3 regions of the Azoarcus sp. CIB genome follow, and region 1 is predicted to be linked to each of the others. Evidence: predicted binding sites of a transcription regulator. Region 1 holds the regulator's gene; each other region holds the start of a gene.
What was found. Region 1 encodes FNR, which switches genes on or off when oxygen is low (the NO sensors DNR and NnrR bind a similar motif). Its sites were predicted from a motif close to TTGANCTAGNTCAA; they were not measured.
Positions count from the first base shown of each region.

Region 2: a site for FNR is predicted at 1,787-1,800, ahead of cobA (uroporphyrinogen-III C-methyltransferase). Genes of this name have one in related genera too.
Region 3: a site for FNR is predicted at 2,728-2,741, ahead of AzCIB_RS14280 (aldehyde ferredoxin oxidoreductase C-terminal domain-containing protein). Genes of this name have one in related genera too.

Region 1 covers NZ_CP011072.1:3,465,097-3,469,885, reverse strand. Annotated here, with positions in the region: gene AzCIB_RS15415 (NnrS family protein) at 1-597, shown strand, start outside; gene AzCIB_RS15410 (SirB2 family protein) at 603-1,001, shown strand; gene AzCIB_RS15405 (hemerythrin domain-containing protein) at 998-1,528, shown strand; gene fnr (fumarate/nitrate reduction transcriptional regulator Fnr) at 1,573-2,313, opposite strand; gene hemN (oxygen-independent coproporphyrinogen III oxidase) at 2,447-3,838, shown strand; gene AzCIB_RS15390 (sulfite exporter TauE/SafE family protein) at 3,970-4,677, shown strand; gene AzCIB_RS15385 (MerR family transcriptional regulator) at 4,684-4,789, opposite strand, start outside.
Region 2 covers NZ_CP011072.1:4,024,456-4,029,244, forward strand. Annotated here, with positions in the region: gene ahbB (siroheme decarboxylase subunit beta) at 1-75, opposite strand, end outside; gene AzCIB_RS18015 (cytochrome D1 domain-containing protein) at 77-1,264, opposite strand; gene AzCIB_RS18020 (c-type cytochrome) at 1,311-1,628, opposite strand; gene cobA (uroporphyrinogen-III C-methyltransferase) at 1,912-2,730, shown strand; gene AzCIB_RS18030 (nitrite reductase) at 2,800-4,530, shown strand; gene AzCIB_RS18035 (GlsB/YeaQ/YmgE family stress response membrane protein) at 4,612-4,789, opposite strand, start outside.
Region 3 covers NZ_CP011072.1:3,218,990-3,223,778, reverse strand. Annotated here, with positions in the region: gene adeC (AdeC/AdeK/OprM family multidrug efflux complex outer membrane factor) at 1-58, shown strand, start outside; gene AzCIB_RS14280 (aldehyde ferredoxin oxidoreductase C-terminal domain-containing protein) at 172-2,496, opposite strand; gene AzCIB_RS14275 (AMP-binding protein) at 2,895-4,385, shown strand; gene AzCIB_RS14270 (MFS transporter) at 4,497-4,789, shown strand, end outside.

The DNA of each region.
Region 1 (4,789 bases):
AGCAGCGTGATCCCGGCCTACGTGATGGTGCGCCCCCTGTGGGTACTGGTGCTGGTCGTCGGCGGAAGCGTCCTGCATGCTGCGCTCGACGTGGCGGGATTGCTGTCGCTGCGCTGGATCGTCGACGCTCCCGCCGCCTTTGCGGCCCTGTGGCTGTCGCGGCAGTGGAGGCCGGTGCCCGCCATGAAAGTGCCGCTGCTGGGGATGTTGCACATCGGATTTCTCTGGCTCGGAATCGCGCTGACGCTCTTCGCCATCCAGGGGGCTGCGTCCCTGCTGGGCTATAGCGTGCTGGGCATGGCGCCGCTGCATGCGCTGGGCGTCGGATTCTTCGGGTCCGTCCTGATGGCGATGGTGTCGCGGGTGACTCTCGGGCACTCGGGGCGCAAGCTCGCTGCGGATCGCCTGACCTGGGTGCTGTTCCTCGGCCTCGAAGCGGTCGTCGTCGTGCGCATTGTCGCGGAACTCGTCCCTGCGGGCTGGACGGCGTTCGTCATGCTGCTGGCCGTACTCGGCTGGCTGGGCGTGTTCGGCGCGTGGGCGTCGCGCTACCTGCCGATCTACTGGCGTCCGCGCAGCGATGGACGCCCGGGCTGAGTGCGATGTATCTGTCGGTCAAGCACCTGCACATCCTGTGCGCGGCCCTGAGCATCAGCGGATTCGTGCTGCAGGGCGTCTGGATGATGCGGCGCAGTCCGCTGCTGGATCACCGCGTCACGCGCACCCTGCCGCACCTCATCGACACCGTGTTTCTCGGCAGCGCGATCACGCTTGCGACCATGAGCGGCCAGTACCCCTTCGTTGCGCCGTGGGTCACCGCAAAGGTCGTCGCGCTTGTCGTCTATATTCTTCTCGGCGCGACCGCGCTGCGCTGGGGGCGCACCATGCGCGTCCGAGTGCTGGCGCTGCTCGCGGCCCTGCTAACCTTTTCATGGATCGTGTCGGTGGCTCTGAGCAAGAACCCGGCAGGATTCATCGCGTTTGCCGGAGTGTTCCGATGACCGATTCGCTGATCCCTTCGTCCCCGGGTTTCGAGACGCCTCTAGAGATGCTCGAAGCCTGCCACGAGCGCCTGCAGGCGCAACTTGCAACCCTCGCGCGGCTCGCCGCCTGGCTGCCCGAGCATGGCCCGGACAAGCAGGCGCAGCAGGCGGCAGTCAACGTGATGCGCTACTTCGACATCGCTGCCGTGAAGCACCATCAGGACGAAGAGGACGATCTCTTTCCCGTCCTGCGGGCGCGTGCCGATGACGCCCGGCGTACCGAACTCGGCACGCTCATCGACTGGATCCTGGCCGATCACCAGAAGCTCTTTGCCGGCTGGGCGCGGATGCGGGCACGGCTCGAGCGCATCGCCGGCGGCGAAAACGCCGATCTGTCGCCTGCAGATGTCGAGGCGTTTGCCGACGCCTACCGTCGGCACATCCAGCGCGAGGAGGGCGATCTGCTGCCGATCGCTCGCGGTCTGCTTTCCGAGGAGGATATTGCCGCCCTGTCGGGAACGATGACCGCGCGGCGGCGTCAATAGCCCACGACGTGGGCGATCGGCCGTACGAAGGGGGAAATCCCCCCTCAGGGGCGTGGCGACGGGTGCTGGATCAGCCGCTTCAGGCCGATGATGTCCAGGATGCGGATGTGCTTCTGCTGCACCGCGATCAGGCCGTCGTCCTGGAACTTCGAAAAGGCGCGAGACACCGTTTCAAGCTTCAGGCCCAGATAGGAACCGATCTCCTCGCGGGTCATGCGGAGGTGGAACTCCGCCGGAGAGAAGCCGCGCGCCGTGAATCGCTGGGACATGTTGAGCAGGAAGGCCGCCAGGCGCTCTTCTGCGCGCATGGAGCCGAGGAGGGTCATCACGCCATGGTCACGCACGATTTCGCGGCTCATCACCTTGTGGAACTGCAGTTGCAGCCCCTCGACCACCCGCGACAGCTCTTCGAGCTTGCTGTACGCGATCACGCAGACTTCGCTGTCCTCCAACGCGATCGCGTTGCACGAATGGGTTTCGGTGCTGATGCCGTCGAGGCCCAGCATTTCGCCGGTCATCTGGAAGCCGGTGACCTGTTCGCGACCGTCCTCGAGCAGCACGTCGGTCTTGAACGAGCCGGCGCGGATCGCGTAGATCGCTTCGAAGGGATCGCCCGCGCGATACAGATTCTGCTGCCGCTTGATCTTGCGACGCGCGCCGACGAGTTCGTCGAGGCGGTCGATTTCCGATTCCGACATCCCGAACGGCAGGCACAACTCGACCAGGTTGCACTGGGAGCATGCGACCTTCAGACTCGCCACTGTAATCGGCACCGTCGCCTTCATTTGCACGATAATATTGTTCCTTCTACGTCGACCGAGAAGTGGCAGGCGCCCGGCGGAATGGACCGTTGATCCACGTCAACCACGAAACTGCGGCTTTTTGAGATCGTACGGAATGCACTCAAGCGATACAACCATGACCAGTCAGAAAGATCTTGTTTTCGACCAGCAGTTGATTCGTCGGTTCGACATCAACGGGCCTCGCTACACGTCCTACCCCACGGCCGATCGCTTCGTCGAAGCGTTCGATGCCCGTGCATTGCGGGACTGGCTGGCGCAACGCGGCGTCGGGGGCGTGAGTAAGCCGCTCTCATTATACTTCCACATCCCGTTCTGTAACACGATCTGCTACTACTGCGCCTGCAACAAGATCATCACCAAGGATCATGCGCGCTCCGCCAAGTACCTGAAATATCTCGACAAGGAAATCGAGATGCAGGCTGCCGCACTGGGTGGGAGCCATCAGGTGACGCAGCTGCACCTCGGCGGCGGCACGCCGACCTTCCTGTCGCACGACGAGCTGCGCGAGCTCATGGATTCGGTGCGTAAGCGCTTCACGCTCGTGCCGAACGGCGAGTACTCGATCGAGGTCGATCCGCGCAAGGTTGATTTCGACACCGTGAAGCTGCTTGCCGACCTCGGCTTCAACCGCATGAGCGTCGGTGTACAGGACTTCAACGAAGAGGTGCAGGAGGCGGTCAACCGCATCCAGAGCTACGACGAGACCAAGCTCGTGATCGACGCAGCTCGTGCCACCGGCTTCAAGTCGATCAGCATGGACCTGATCTACGGCCTGCCGCGCCAGAACATCATCAGCTTCAATCGGACGCTCGAACAGGTGCTGGAGCTGTCGCCCGATCGCATCTCCCTGTACAGCTACGCGCACCTGCCGGGCCTGTTCAAGCCGCAGCGTCGCATCGCGATCAACGACATGCCGACGTCGGACACCAAGCTGCAGATCCTGCAGTTGGCGATCCGCCGCCTGACCGAGGCGGGCTACGTCTATATCGGCATGGACCACTTCGCGAAGCCGGACGACGAGCTGACGATCGCCCAGCGCCAAGGGCGTCTGCACCGGAATTTCCAAGGCTATTCAACGCAGGCCGAGTGCGACCTGATGGCGTTCGGGGTCTCGGCGATCGGCAAGATCGGCCCGGTGTACGCACAGAACGTGAAGACGCTCGACGAGTACTACGACGCCCTCGATCGCGACGAGCTGCCCGTGCTGCGCGGCATCGAGCTTACTGCCGACGATCTGCTGCGCCGGTCGATCATCCAGGCCCTGATGTGCCACTTCGAACTGTCGATCGACTCGATAGAGATCGCGCACCTGATCAAGTTCGACGAATACTTCGCCGACGAACTCGAGGATCTCAAGGCGATGGAAGAGGCCGGCCTGCTGAAGGTCAGCGACAAGTGGATCAGCGTGCTGCCCGCGGGGCGGCTGCTGGTGCGCGGCATCGCGATGGTGTTCGACCGCTACCTGCGCTCCGACCGCGAGCGCGCGCGCTATTCGAAGGTCATCTGAGCCGCTCCGGCCGCCAGCGGCCGCGGGCTGTACGGGCCGGGAGAAGGTGATACAGTGCGGGCGTCCTCGGGCGCCCGCTTTGTTTTTTTGCGTCGCGCCCCCGGGCTTCTCCCGTCTTGCCGACTATCGCCATGCCTGAAACCGGTTACATCGCAGCCTTCCTGATCGGCCTTCTGGGAGGCACGCACTGCGTCAGCATGTGCGGCGGCATCGTCGGCGCGCTCACCGTGAACATGCCGGGCCGGACCGGGCGCCAGTGGCCGGTGCATCTCGCCTACAACCTCGGGCGGATCGCGACCTACACGATGCTGGGCGGGGCGCTCGGTGCCCTCGGCACGGTCGGCATGCTGTTCTCGGACATCCTGCCGGTGCAGATGGGCCTGTATGTGCTGGCGAACCTGATGCTCGTCGCCCTGGGCCTGTACCTGACCGGCTTCACCCAGCTGCTCGCGCCGGTGGAGCGGGTGGGCCTGGTGCTGTGGAAGCGCGTGCAGCCCTTTACCGCACGCTTCATTCCCGCCCGTTCGGTCGGGCAAGCCCTGCCGCTGGGGCTGTTGTGGGGCTTCCTGCCCTGCGGCCTCGTCTACAGCGTGCTGACGACGGCGCTGGTGACCGGTTCGGCCGGGCGCGGGGCGGGGCTGATGCTGGCTTTCGGGCTCGGCACGCTGCCGAACCTGATGCTCGCGGGCATGGTGTTCAAGCGCTTTCGCGATATCACGCGCAATCGCCGCGTGCGATTCGTTGCCGGGATGCTGGTGCTGGGGTTCGGCGTGTTTGGGTTGTTTCATGCGCCCAGCCTCGGCGGCGCCCTCTGGCGCGGTGTCGTGTGCGAGGTCTGAGCGCCGTCAGGGCGCCTGCTCGGCGGACCGGGCGCGAGCTCTACCCCGCGGCACGGGCGGCGGCTCGGGGGTGTTCGCGAGCGCGTGGAGAATCGGGCAGGGGGCGGGTGCC
Region 2 (4,789 bases), 560 kb from region 1:
AGACCCCGAGCCGACCGCCGCGCCGGAAACTCCCGCCTCGGCAATATCCACGATGCGCGCGCCGTGACAGCTCATCTCAGAATCCCGTGCGGAACGCGCGGCTGGTGAAGAAGATGCCACTCGGGCTTGAGGCCGGCAGCTCGGCGAGCCTTTGTCGTGTGCGCGTGTCGTAGATCGCGACCTTGTTGTCGTCCCGCGCCGAGATCCACACCGCCTCGCCCTTGGGCGTGAACTCCATGTGCAGGATCGCCCGGCCAGGCTGGAAAGTGTCGACGAGACGGTTCGTGAAGGTGTCGATGACCTGCATCCAGCCGTTATCCGGGAAGGCGAAATTCACCCACACCTCGCGCCCGTCGGGCCGCGCCATCACGAACACGGGCTGGCTCTTGACCGCGATGCGCGCCACCTCCTTCCAGCTCCCGAGCTCGACGACGAGCACCTCGTGGCGGCCGATCGCCGGCAGGTAGGCGCGCCCGGCAGCGACCGCCCAGCCGCGCAGGTGCGGCATCTTGTATACAGGCAACGCCTGTTCGCCGCGACCGTAGCCGGGCAGGATGGTGCGCACGCCCTGCGCCGACTGCCACAGGTCGAGCATGGAGAGGCCGTCCTCGCCGAAGAGGCCGGCGATGTAGTAGCGGCCGTCGGGCGTAACGAGCGCGTCGTACGGCTGCTTGCCGGCGGGATAGCGTTCGGTCTTCGGGTTCTTCGGATCCGACAGGTCGGTGACGCGGATCTCGTTCGCATCGAACAGCGAGTAGATGAACCGGTTTCCCGGCAGATCCGCGAGCCCGACGACCTTCGAGCGCTTGCCCTCGGTGCCATAGTCGGCCGGCACGTCGGCAACGAGCTCCAGCGTATCCGCGTCGAAGGCCTTGATGCCGCCCGGCTCATAGTTCTGAGCCACCACCAGGCGACCGTCCTGCGAGACCGCCCCGCCGATCGAATTGCCCGCCTGCAGGATGCGTCCAGCAATCGTGGCGGTCAGCAGGTCGACCTTGGTGAGCCCGCCATCGCGCCCGAAAACATACGCGTAGCGGCCGTCACGCGAGAAGACCACCGACGCGTGCGACAGGTCGCCGAGGCCCGACACCTGCGCAAGCGACTTGCGGCCGGACGTCTCGATCACCTGCACCTGCCCCGTCGCGCGCTCGATCACCACCCCGAGATCCCCGGTGCCACGCAACGTCGGCTGCGGCGTCGCACACGCCGAAAGGAGCAGGACCGGGACGATCCACCACATGTATTTCACAATCAGGTGCAGCATTTGATCCTCATCTCATATCGAGCCGCACGGACGACGAAAACCCCGCTCAGCGCGAGGCGCCGGGATCCGCCGGAAATCCTTCAGCAAGCCGATCCACGATCCACGCGGCCTCGTCTTCCGCGACGATGCCGCGGAACGGCGGCATCGGCGTGCCGGGGCGACCGCCGAGGATTGTCGCGACGAGGCTCTCGCGTGGCTTGTCGCGCAGGGCCGGGGCCGTCAGCGCGGGCCCCAATCCGCCCTGCAGGGTCAGGCCGTGGCAGGAACCGCAATCCTGGCGCACCAGATGCACCAACTCGCGGATACGCTGGGGCTGCAACTGCGGGGACGCCTCCTGCGCGGCAGCCGGCAATCCCGCGACCATTGCGATAAATGCCATGAAAACCGCCCGATACGTCCCATACGACACACCGTCACCCCCCGAGTATTGAATCACCCGCCCCGTCAGCCACCGCGACGCATTCACGATGCCCGAATCCACGACGGCGCGACAAGTATCAAGCGCACAGCATTCTGCGCTCCTTGATATCGGTTAATTTCCCCGGCGACGAGTAGGGATACAGTGTCGGCGCGAATCAGCTGATTGCCACACAAGAACCAGCCGCGCTGGTACGTCCGCGCGGCGTCCTGGAGAGCCATCCATGAGCATGCACAATCGCGTCGCCGACCTCAGGCAGTGCAGCGCGGGGGACGCATCGCGCCCGACCGGCAAAGTGTATCTGGTGGGAGCCGGCCCCGGCGACCCGGACTTGCTCACACTCAAGGCGGCACGCCTGATCGGCAGCGCCAAGGTGGTCGTGTACGACCACCTCGTCGGCGACGGCGTCCTCGCACTGGTCGGCCCCAACGCCCGCATGATCTATGTCGGCAAGGAGGCCGGCAATCACTCCCTGCCTCAGGATCAGATCAACGGACTACTGGTCGAACTCGCGCGCGCCGGCCTCGACGTAGTGCGACTCAAGGGCGGCGACCCCTTCATGTTCGGCCGCGGCGGCGAGGAGATGGAGGAACTGCTCGAGCACGGCGTCTCGTGCGAAGTCGTGCCCGGCATCACGGCGGCCTGCGGCATCTCCGCCTGCACCGGGATGCCGCTCACGCATCGCGATCACGCTCGGTCGGTGATCTTCACCACCGGCCATCTCAAGGATGGCACCGTAAACCTCGACTGGCCTGCCCTGGCGCGCCCAAACCAGACGGTCGTGATCTACATGGGTCTCGGCGCGCTCGAAATCATCTGCCGCGAACTCATCGCCCACAGCCTGCCCGGCGACACTCCCGCGGCCGTCGTGCATGCCGGCACCACGGACCGGCAAGTCGTCCTCACGGACCGGCTCGACCGGCTCGCAACATCAGTCAAGCGCGCCCGACTCAAGTCGCCGGCGCTGATCATGATCGGCTCGATCGTTTCGCTCCACGCGCTGCTCGGCAAGGAACGACAAACGGAAGAACTTGCGCTGACGGCATGAGCACCCGTCGATAACGTACTTGGCAAACCTCGTGCACAAGTACTTTCTTGTCTTGAAAGGAGATCGGTCATGAGCATGAAGAGTAACTGGATCACCGGTGCATTCTTGGTCGCCAGCCTGCCGCTGGCCATCTCGCAGGCCTTCGCCCAGGACACCGACAAGCACGTCGGTGACACCGAGGCCAAGTACCACGCAGGTGGCTCGCCGATCGCCGACGTCGACCTTTACAAGGACACCAACCCCGAAGCACCGAAAATGAGCAAGGCCGAGTTCGACAAGGCCCGGAACATCTACTTCCAGCGCTGTGCGGGCTGTCACGGCGTGTTGCGCAAGGGCGCGACCGGGAAGCCGCTCACCCCGGACATTACGCTGCCGCGCGGCACCGAATACCTCAAGGTCTTCATCAAGTACGGCTCGCCGGCGGGCATGCCGAACTGGGGCACCTCGGGCGAACTCACCGACGACGAAGTCGACCTGATGGCCCGCTATATCCAGCAGACGGCGCCGACCCCGCCCGAATTCGGCATGCCCGAGATGAAGAACACGTGGAAGGTCATCGTCCCACCGGCGCAACGGCCGACGAAGAAGATGAACAACTACAACATCTCCAACATCTTCTCGACCACCCTGCGTGACAGCGGCGAAGTCGCCCTCATCGACGGCGACACCAAGAAGATCATCAACATCGTCAAGACCGGGTACGCGGTGCACATCTCCCGCATCTCCGCTTCGGGCCGGTATCTCTTCGTGATCGGCCGCGATGCTCGCGTCAATATGATCGACCTGTGGATGGAGAAACCCGACAACGTCGCCGAAATCCGCATCGGCCTCGAAGCGCGTTCGGTCGACACCTCCAAGTTCAAGGGATACGAGGACAAGCTGGCGATCGCCGGCGCCTACTGGCCGCCGCAGTTCGTGATCATGAACGGCGACACCCTCGAGCCGCTGAAGATCGTCTCCACCCGCGGCCTCACCGTCGACACGCAGGAATACCATCCCGAGCCGCGCGTGGCCTCGATCGTCGCCTCGCATTTCAAGCCCGAGTTCGTCGTCAACGTGAAGGAAACGGGCAAGACGCTGATGGTCGACTACTCCGACCTCACCAACCTGAAGATGACCGAGATCGGCTCCGCGCGCTTCCTGCATGACGGCGGCTGGGACCTGTCCAAGCGCTACTTCATGGTGGCCGCGAATCAGTCCAACAAGATCGCCGCGATCGACGCCAAGGAAGGCAAGCTCGCCGGCATGGTCGAAGTGGGCAAGATCCCGCACCCCGGCCGCGGCGCCAACTTCGTCCATCCGAAGTACGGCCCGGTGTGGGCGACCGGCCATCTCGGCGACGAAACGATCGCACTCGTCGGCACCGACCCGAAGGGCCACAAGCAGTATGCGTGGAAGCTGGTCGAAAACCTGAAGAGCCAGGGCGGCGGTTCGCTGTTCATCAAGACACACCCGAAGTCGAACCACCTCTACGTGGATAACCCGCTGCATCCCGAGGCCAAGGTCAGCCAGTCGGTCGCCGTCTATGACCTGAAGAACCTGCAGGCTGGCTACAAGGTCCTGCCGATCGGCGAATGGGCAGGCCTCAAGGACGACGGCGCCAAGCGCGTCGTGCAGCCGGAATACAACAAGGACGGCAACGAAGTGTGGTTCTCGGTATGGTCGGCGAAGGACAAGGAGTCGGCGATTGTCGTCGTCGATGACAAGACCCTGCAGCTGAAGACCGTGATCAAGGATCCCAAGCTGATTACGCCGACTGGCCACTTCAACGTGTACAACACGCAGCACGACGTGTACTGATCGAGCGGGGCGGCCCGTCCGCCCCCGTACCTCAACGCCGACGGCCAGCCTTGCGCTGGCCTTTTCATTTGTTGCAGATGGCTATTTCCTGAGGCGCGTGACGACAAACAAGATCACGATCGCGCCAACGATCGAGCCGACGAAGCCGGCGGGCTGACCCGGCCGATACAGGCCGAAAAATTGTCCACCGTAGCCCGCCAGCATCGCACCGGCGATGCCGAGTAGGGTCGTCATGATGATGCCCAGTCCGTCCCTCCCC
Region 3 (4,789 bases), 250 kb from region 1:
GTCCGACGCCGCCAACCGCATCGCGCTGTACAAGGCGCTGGGCGGGGGCTGGCAGTAGAAAGGTCGCGCTGAAGTACCCCGTGAATGCAAACGGCGGACGAGGTGATCGTCCGCCGTTTGCATTTCGTGCTGCGCGGATGGGGAGGGGGCTCCCCGTCCGTTCTGCCTTCGTCAGCCCCCGGCGATGATCGGCACGAAGGCCACGCGGTCGCCGTGGTGCAGGGCGGTCTCGCGCTCGCCCGCCAGGACCATGTGGCCGTTGACCGCGACGTTCCACGAGTGGTCGTTGAGCGCCTCGCGGGCTTCGGGCAGGCGGCGGGCCAGGGCGTCGCGCAGCGCGACGACGTTGGCGACGGGTTCGTCGATGACGATCGCCTTTTCCGGCGCACCGGGCAGCGGGTGCGGCAGTTCGACGCGCACGGCGAAGCCGGTGGTGGCGCCGGCGAGCTGTTCGTGCCAGTCGGCCTTGGGCACGCCTTCGGCGTTGAGGCCGGTGACTTCGTAGAAGCGCGCCTTCATCGCTTCGAACTCCTTGCGGTCGACCTTCTCGCCCTTGAAGGGGCCGACCTCGATCTGTTCCTCGAACCAGCGTTTCGGCAGGGTGTCATCCTTGCCGCGCAGGCCGAGGCGGAAGTTGATCATGCGCTCCAGGCCGGTGATGTTGCGGCCGATCTCGTTCAGCTGCTCGCCGGTGAATTCGTGCGCGGTCGCGGTCGAAAGCTGGGTGGCGAAGTCGCCGCAGTCCGGCGTCGTCGGCGAGTTGAACAGCTTGGTGTTGAAGCGACACATGCCCACTGAGTCGCCGACGGCGAAGGTGTTCTCGCAGCGGCGTACGGCGAATTCCTTGCCTTCGTAGCGGTTTGGTTCGGCCGCGACGGTGCCGCCGTAGAGCTCGGTCTTGAACGCGGCGTCGTCGTTGATGCGGGCGTTGATCTCGAGCGTGACGCGGTTGCGCAGGTGGTCCATGCCGCGCGTGGCGACCGACAGGCCCAGCGCGAAGGCCTTGAGGATGCGGGCGTCGTGCGGGTCGGACTGGAACAGGCCCTTCACCGCCATGCGGTAGTCCAAGGCTTCGGGCGGATACTTGCCGCGCTCGACGGCGCGTGCGGAGTCGGCGATGGTATCGCCGAAGCCTTCGCGTTTCGCCGTCATGAACAGCAGCTTCTCGACCGTCTCGTAGTTGCCCCACGACAGGTCCAGCCCGCCAGTGTGGCTCGCGTTGATGATGCCGCGCTGCCACAGCTCCATCGCCCACGAGATCGCGCTGCCGGTCGAAGCCGAGTCGAGGCCGAGGTCGTTGAGGATGTTGTTGAGGCGCAGGATGTGCTCCGGCTCCTTCAGGCCGATCATCGGACCGAACTTGCCGACGGTGACGTATTCGGGGCCGTCGCCCTTGTCGTACTGGTCGAACTTGCCGTCGTTGTGGATGCCGTTGTAGGTGCGCTGCTTGCCGTGTTCGACGTCGGCCTGGGCCTTGTCATAGCTGGCGTTGCCCTTCAGGCCCTTGAGCGCGGCCGAGCCCCAGCCACCCTTGCCTTCGGGGGTCATGTCGTTGAGGTTGCGGCAATGCACCGGGCACTTGAAGCACCCGTCCATGCCGGGGCGGTAGGGGTCGAAGTTGTCGGCGTCCAGCGTCGGATACCAGTCCGTCTTCTGGTTGTTCAGCGTGCCGAGTGCGCCGAGCACGCGCGAGGGCTTGTACAGGAAGGGCGTGCCGACCTGCTTGAGCGCGTTCTTGATCACCGAGGTCGAGGTGATCTTCTTGCCGATCACCTTGTTGTGCGCCTTGAGTTCGGCCACCTTCGGCGCATCGTCGGGCTTGCCGTGCACCATGATGGCCTTCAGGTGCAGCGAACCCATCTTCGCGCCGCCGCCGCCGCGCGCCCAGATCGCCTTGATGCCGCCCATGATGCCGCTGCACAGCGCGAGGTTCTCCCCGGCGGTGGTGATGCGGGCGAGCGCCATGTCCTTGCGTTCGGTGCATTCGAAGTCGCGCTCGATCGCACCGGGCAGGTCGAGGTTGTCGAGACCGACGTAGGGCGTCGCGTCGATGAACTGCACTTCTTCATGCGCGATGCGCAGCAGCGTCCATTGCGGCGCCAGGCCGTACAGCACGATGTGGTCGTAGCCGTGGCGCTTGACGAAGGAGGGGAAGTAGTCGCCGCCGTTGGTGTCGAGGATCGCGTCGCTCTCGGGCGAGCGGCTGGTGAAGTTGCCGCGGGTGGCGGCCGGCATGTCGCCGGTGAGGGTGCCGGCGCCGAAGATCAGGGGGACTTCGGGGTCGAGCGCTTCGCGTCCGTCCTGCAGCAGGTTGTAGAGCAGGTACATATTAGCGCCGCGTCCGCCGAGGTAGGTGCGCAGCACGTCGAGCGGCAGGTACTTGCGCTGCGTTTCGCGCTTCTCGAGGTCGACGAACAGCACGGCACCCTGCGTATCGTATTGCGGCGTGTCGTGCATGCGTGCGCACAGTTGTTCGACCTTGTCCCTGATCCCCATTGCCGTCTCCTGTTGTCCTGATGGTTGGATGTAGTGTTGCAATAAAACAGTTTGAAGTCAAACAAAAAAGCGGGTGGGGTTATGCAAGGGCGCGGGATGCGCGCGATGATCGGGGCGGGATTTGCGGCTGCGTCAGTGGATTTGCCGCCACTGTCAGGAACGGCGGGGGATGCGGCGCCGGTGGTGGCGGAAAATCGTCGCCTGCGGAGTTTTCGTGAACCGCGAAATAATTTGACTTCCATCAAATGCGATGCAGAAAGGCGTTGCCGCGTATTGTTCCGGTCATCGCCCGGGCCTATTGTGCGGAACGATTCGGTCGCCCTTCGGCGCACCCCGATTCACCGGACGGCTACACGGGTTTCTCTCGGGGAAATCCGCCTCAATGTGGAGAAGTGCGAATGAATGCTGCTGAGATCCTGCTGTCGGCTGGCGCGGATGCCGCGACAGCCATCGAATGCGACGAGCGGCGCGTGAGCTATGCGGAACTGCGGGAGCGCGTGCGTCGCGCGGCGGGCGCGTGGCAGGCGCTGGGACTGGCACCGGGCGAGCGCGTGGTCGTGTTCGCGCCCGACAGCGACGACTGGGCCGAGGCTTATCTCGGCGCGATCTGGGCCGGCGGCGTGGTCATCGGCGTCAATCCGCGGCTGTCGATGGCCGAGCTGACGCCGATCCTGAAGGAATGCGAGGCGCGCTTCGTATGGTGCGAGCCGGAGCAGGCAGCGGACCTGCAAGGGCTGGTCGCGACGCTTCCCGGGGCTCCCGCGGTGGTCGGCGGCGGCGTTGCGGACCGTGACTGGGCGCAGGCGCTCGCACGTGCGGAAGGGATCGAACCCCTGCAACTCGATGCCGAGGCGCCGGCCCTGTGGATCGGCACCTCCGGCACCACGGGCACGCCCAAGGGCGTGATCCATGTTCAGCGCGTCGTCGTCAATGCGCATTCCTTCGCCTGTAATCTCGCCGGTCTGACGTCCGCGGACCGGCTGTATGCAACGTCCAAGCTGTTCTTCGCCTATGCGCTCGGCAACAGCCTGTTCGCCGGGCTGCGCGCGGGGGCGACGGTGATCCTGGACCGCGAATGGCCGACGGCCGAGCGCGTCGAGGAGATGGTCGCGAAGCATCGTCCGACGCTGCTCTTCAGCGTGCCGACGCTGTACAACAAGATGCTGCAGACCGGCGTCGCGGCGCGGCTGGCCGATCGCGGCATCCGCCATTTCGTGTCGGCCGGCGAGGCGCTGCCGCTCGCGATACGCCAAGGCTGGCGCGAGCAGACCGGCTGCGGGCTCATCAGCGGCTATGGCACCTCCGAGACGCTGTGCCTGATGCTCTACAGCGACGACGACTCGGGCGTGATGCGCCCGACGCCGCTGACCGAGGTGCGCTTCAATCCGGACGTCGATGCGGAGCTGCCGCAGCGGATCTGGGTGCGTCACACCACGGTCGCGGTCGGTTACTGGAAGCGGCCCGACGCGCAGGTCGATTTCGACAACGGCTGGTTCTCGCCCGGCGACATGTTCCTGCGCCACGCTGACGGTTCCCTGGAATACGCGGGCCGCAACGACGACATGCTGAAGATTGCCGGTCAGTGGGTCAGCACGCTGTGGGTCGAGCAGGCGCTGGCGGCGCATTGCGGCGAGGCCCTGCATCAGATCGCGGCGGTCGGCGTCGATTCGGCCGACGGCCTGACGGCGCTGGCGGTGCTCGTCGTCGCGGCGCCTGGCAGCTGGACCGTGGCACGCCAGCGGCTGGAGGAAGGCATCGCCGCATTGCCGGGCCACCGGCGCCCGCGCTGGGTCCATTGGCTCGATGCGCTGCCGCTGACGCCGACCGGCAAGCTGCAGCGCGGCCGGCTGCGTTCGCTGCACGAGCGCCACGCGGCGGCCGCTGCCTGACGAACAGACTCGGGCGGCCCCCGAGCGGGGCACGCCCTCTTGCAGCAAAGAGGTTGTCGCGGGAAGGCCACCCCGCAGCCGCTAAACCATCCGGCCACCGAGGAGACAAACGTGTCCAGTAAAGACGCCGTCGATGTTCAGTCCTTCATAGACCACCAGGCCTTTTCCGGCTTCCAGTGGCTCATCTTCGTCCTGTGTTTCCTGATCGTGCTGCTGGATGGGTTCGACACCGCGGCGATCGGCTACATTGCGCCCTCGCTCATCCAGGAATGGGGCGTCACCAAGCCGGACCTCGCGCCGGTGCTGAGCGCGGCGCTGTTCGGGCTTGCGGGCGGGGCGCTGGTGTCGGGCCCGCTGGCGGACCGTGTGGGGCGCAGGCTGGTGCTGAACGTGGCGGTGCTGGT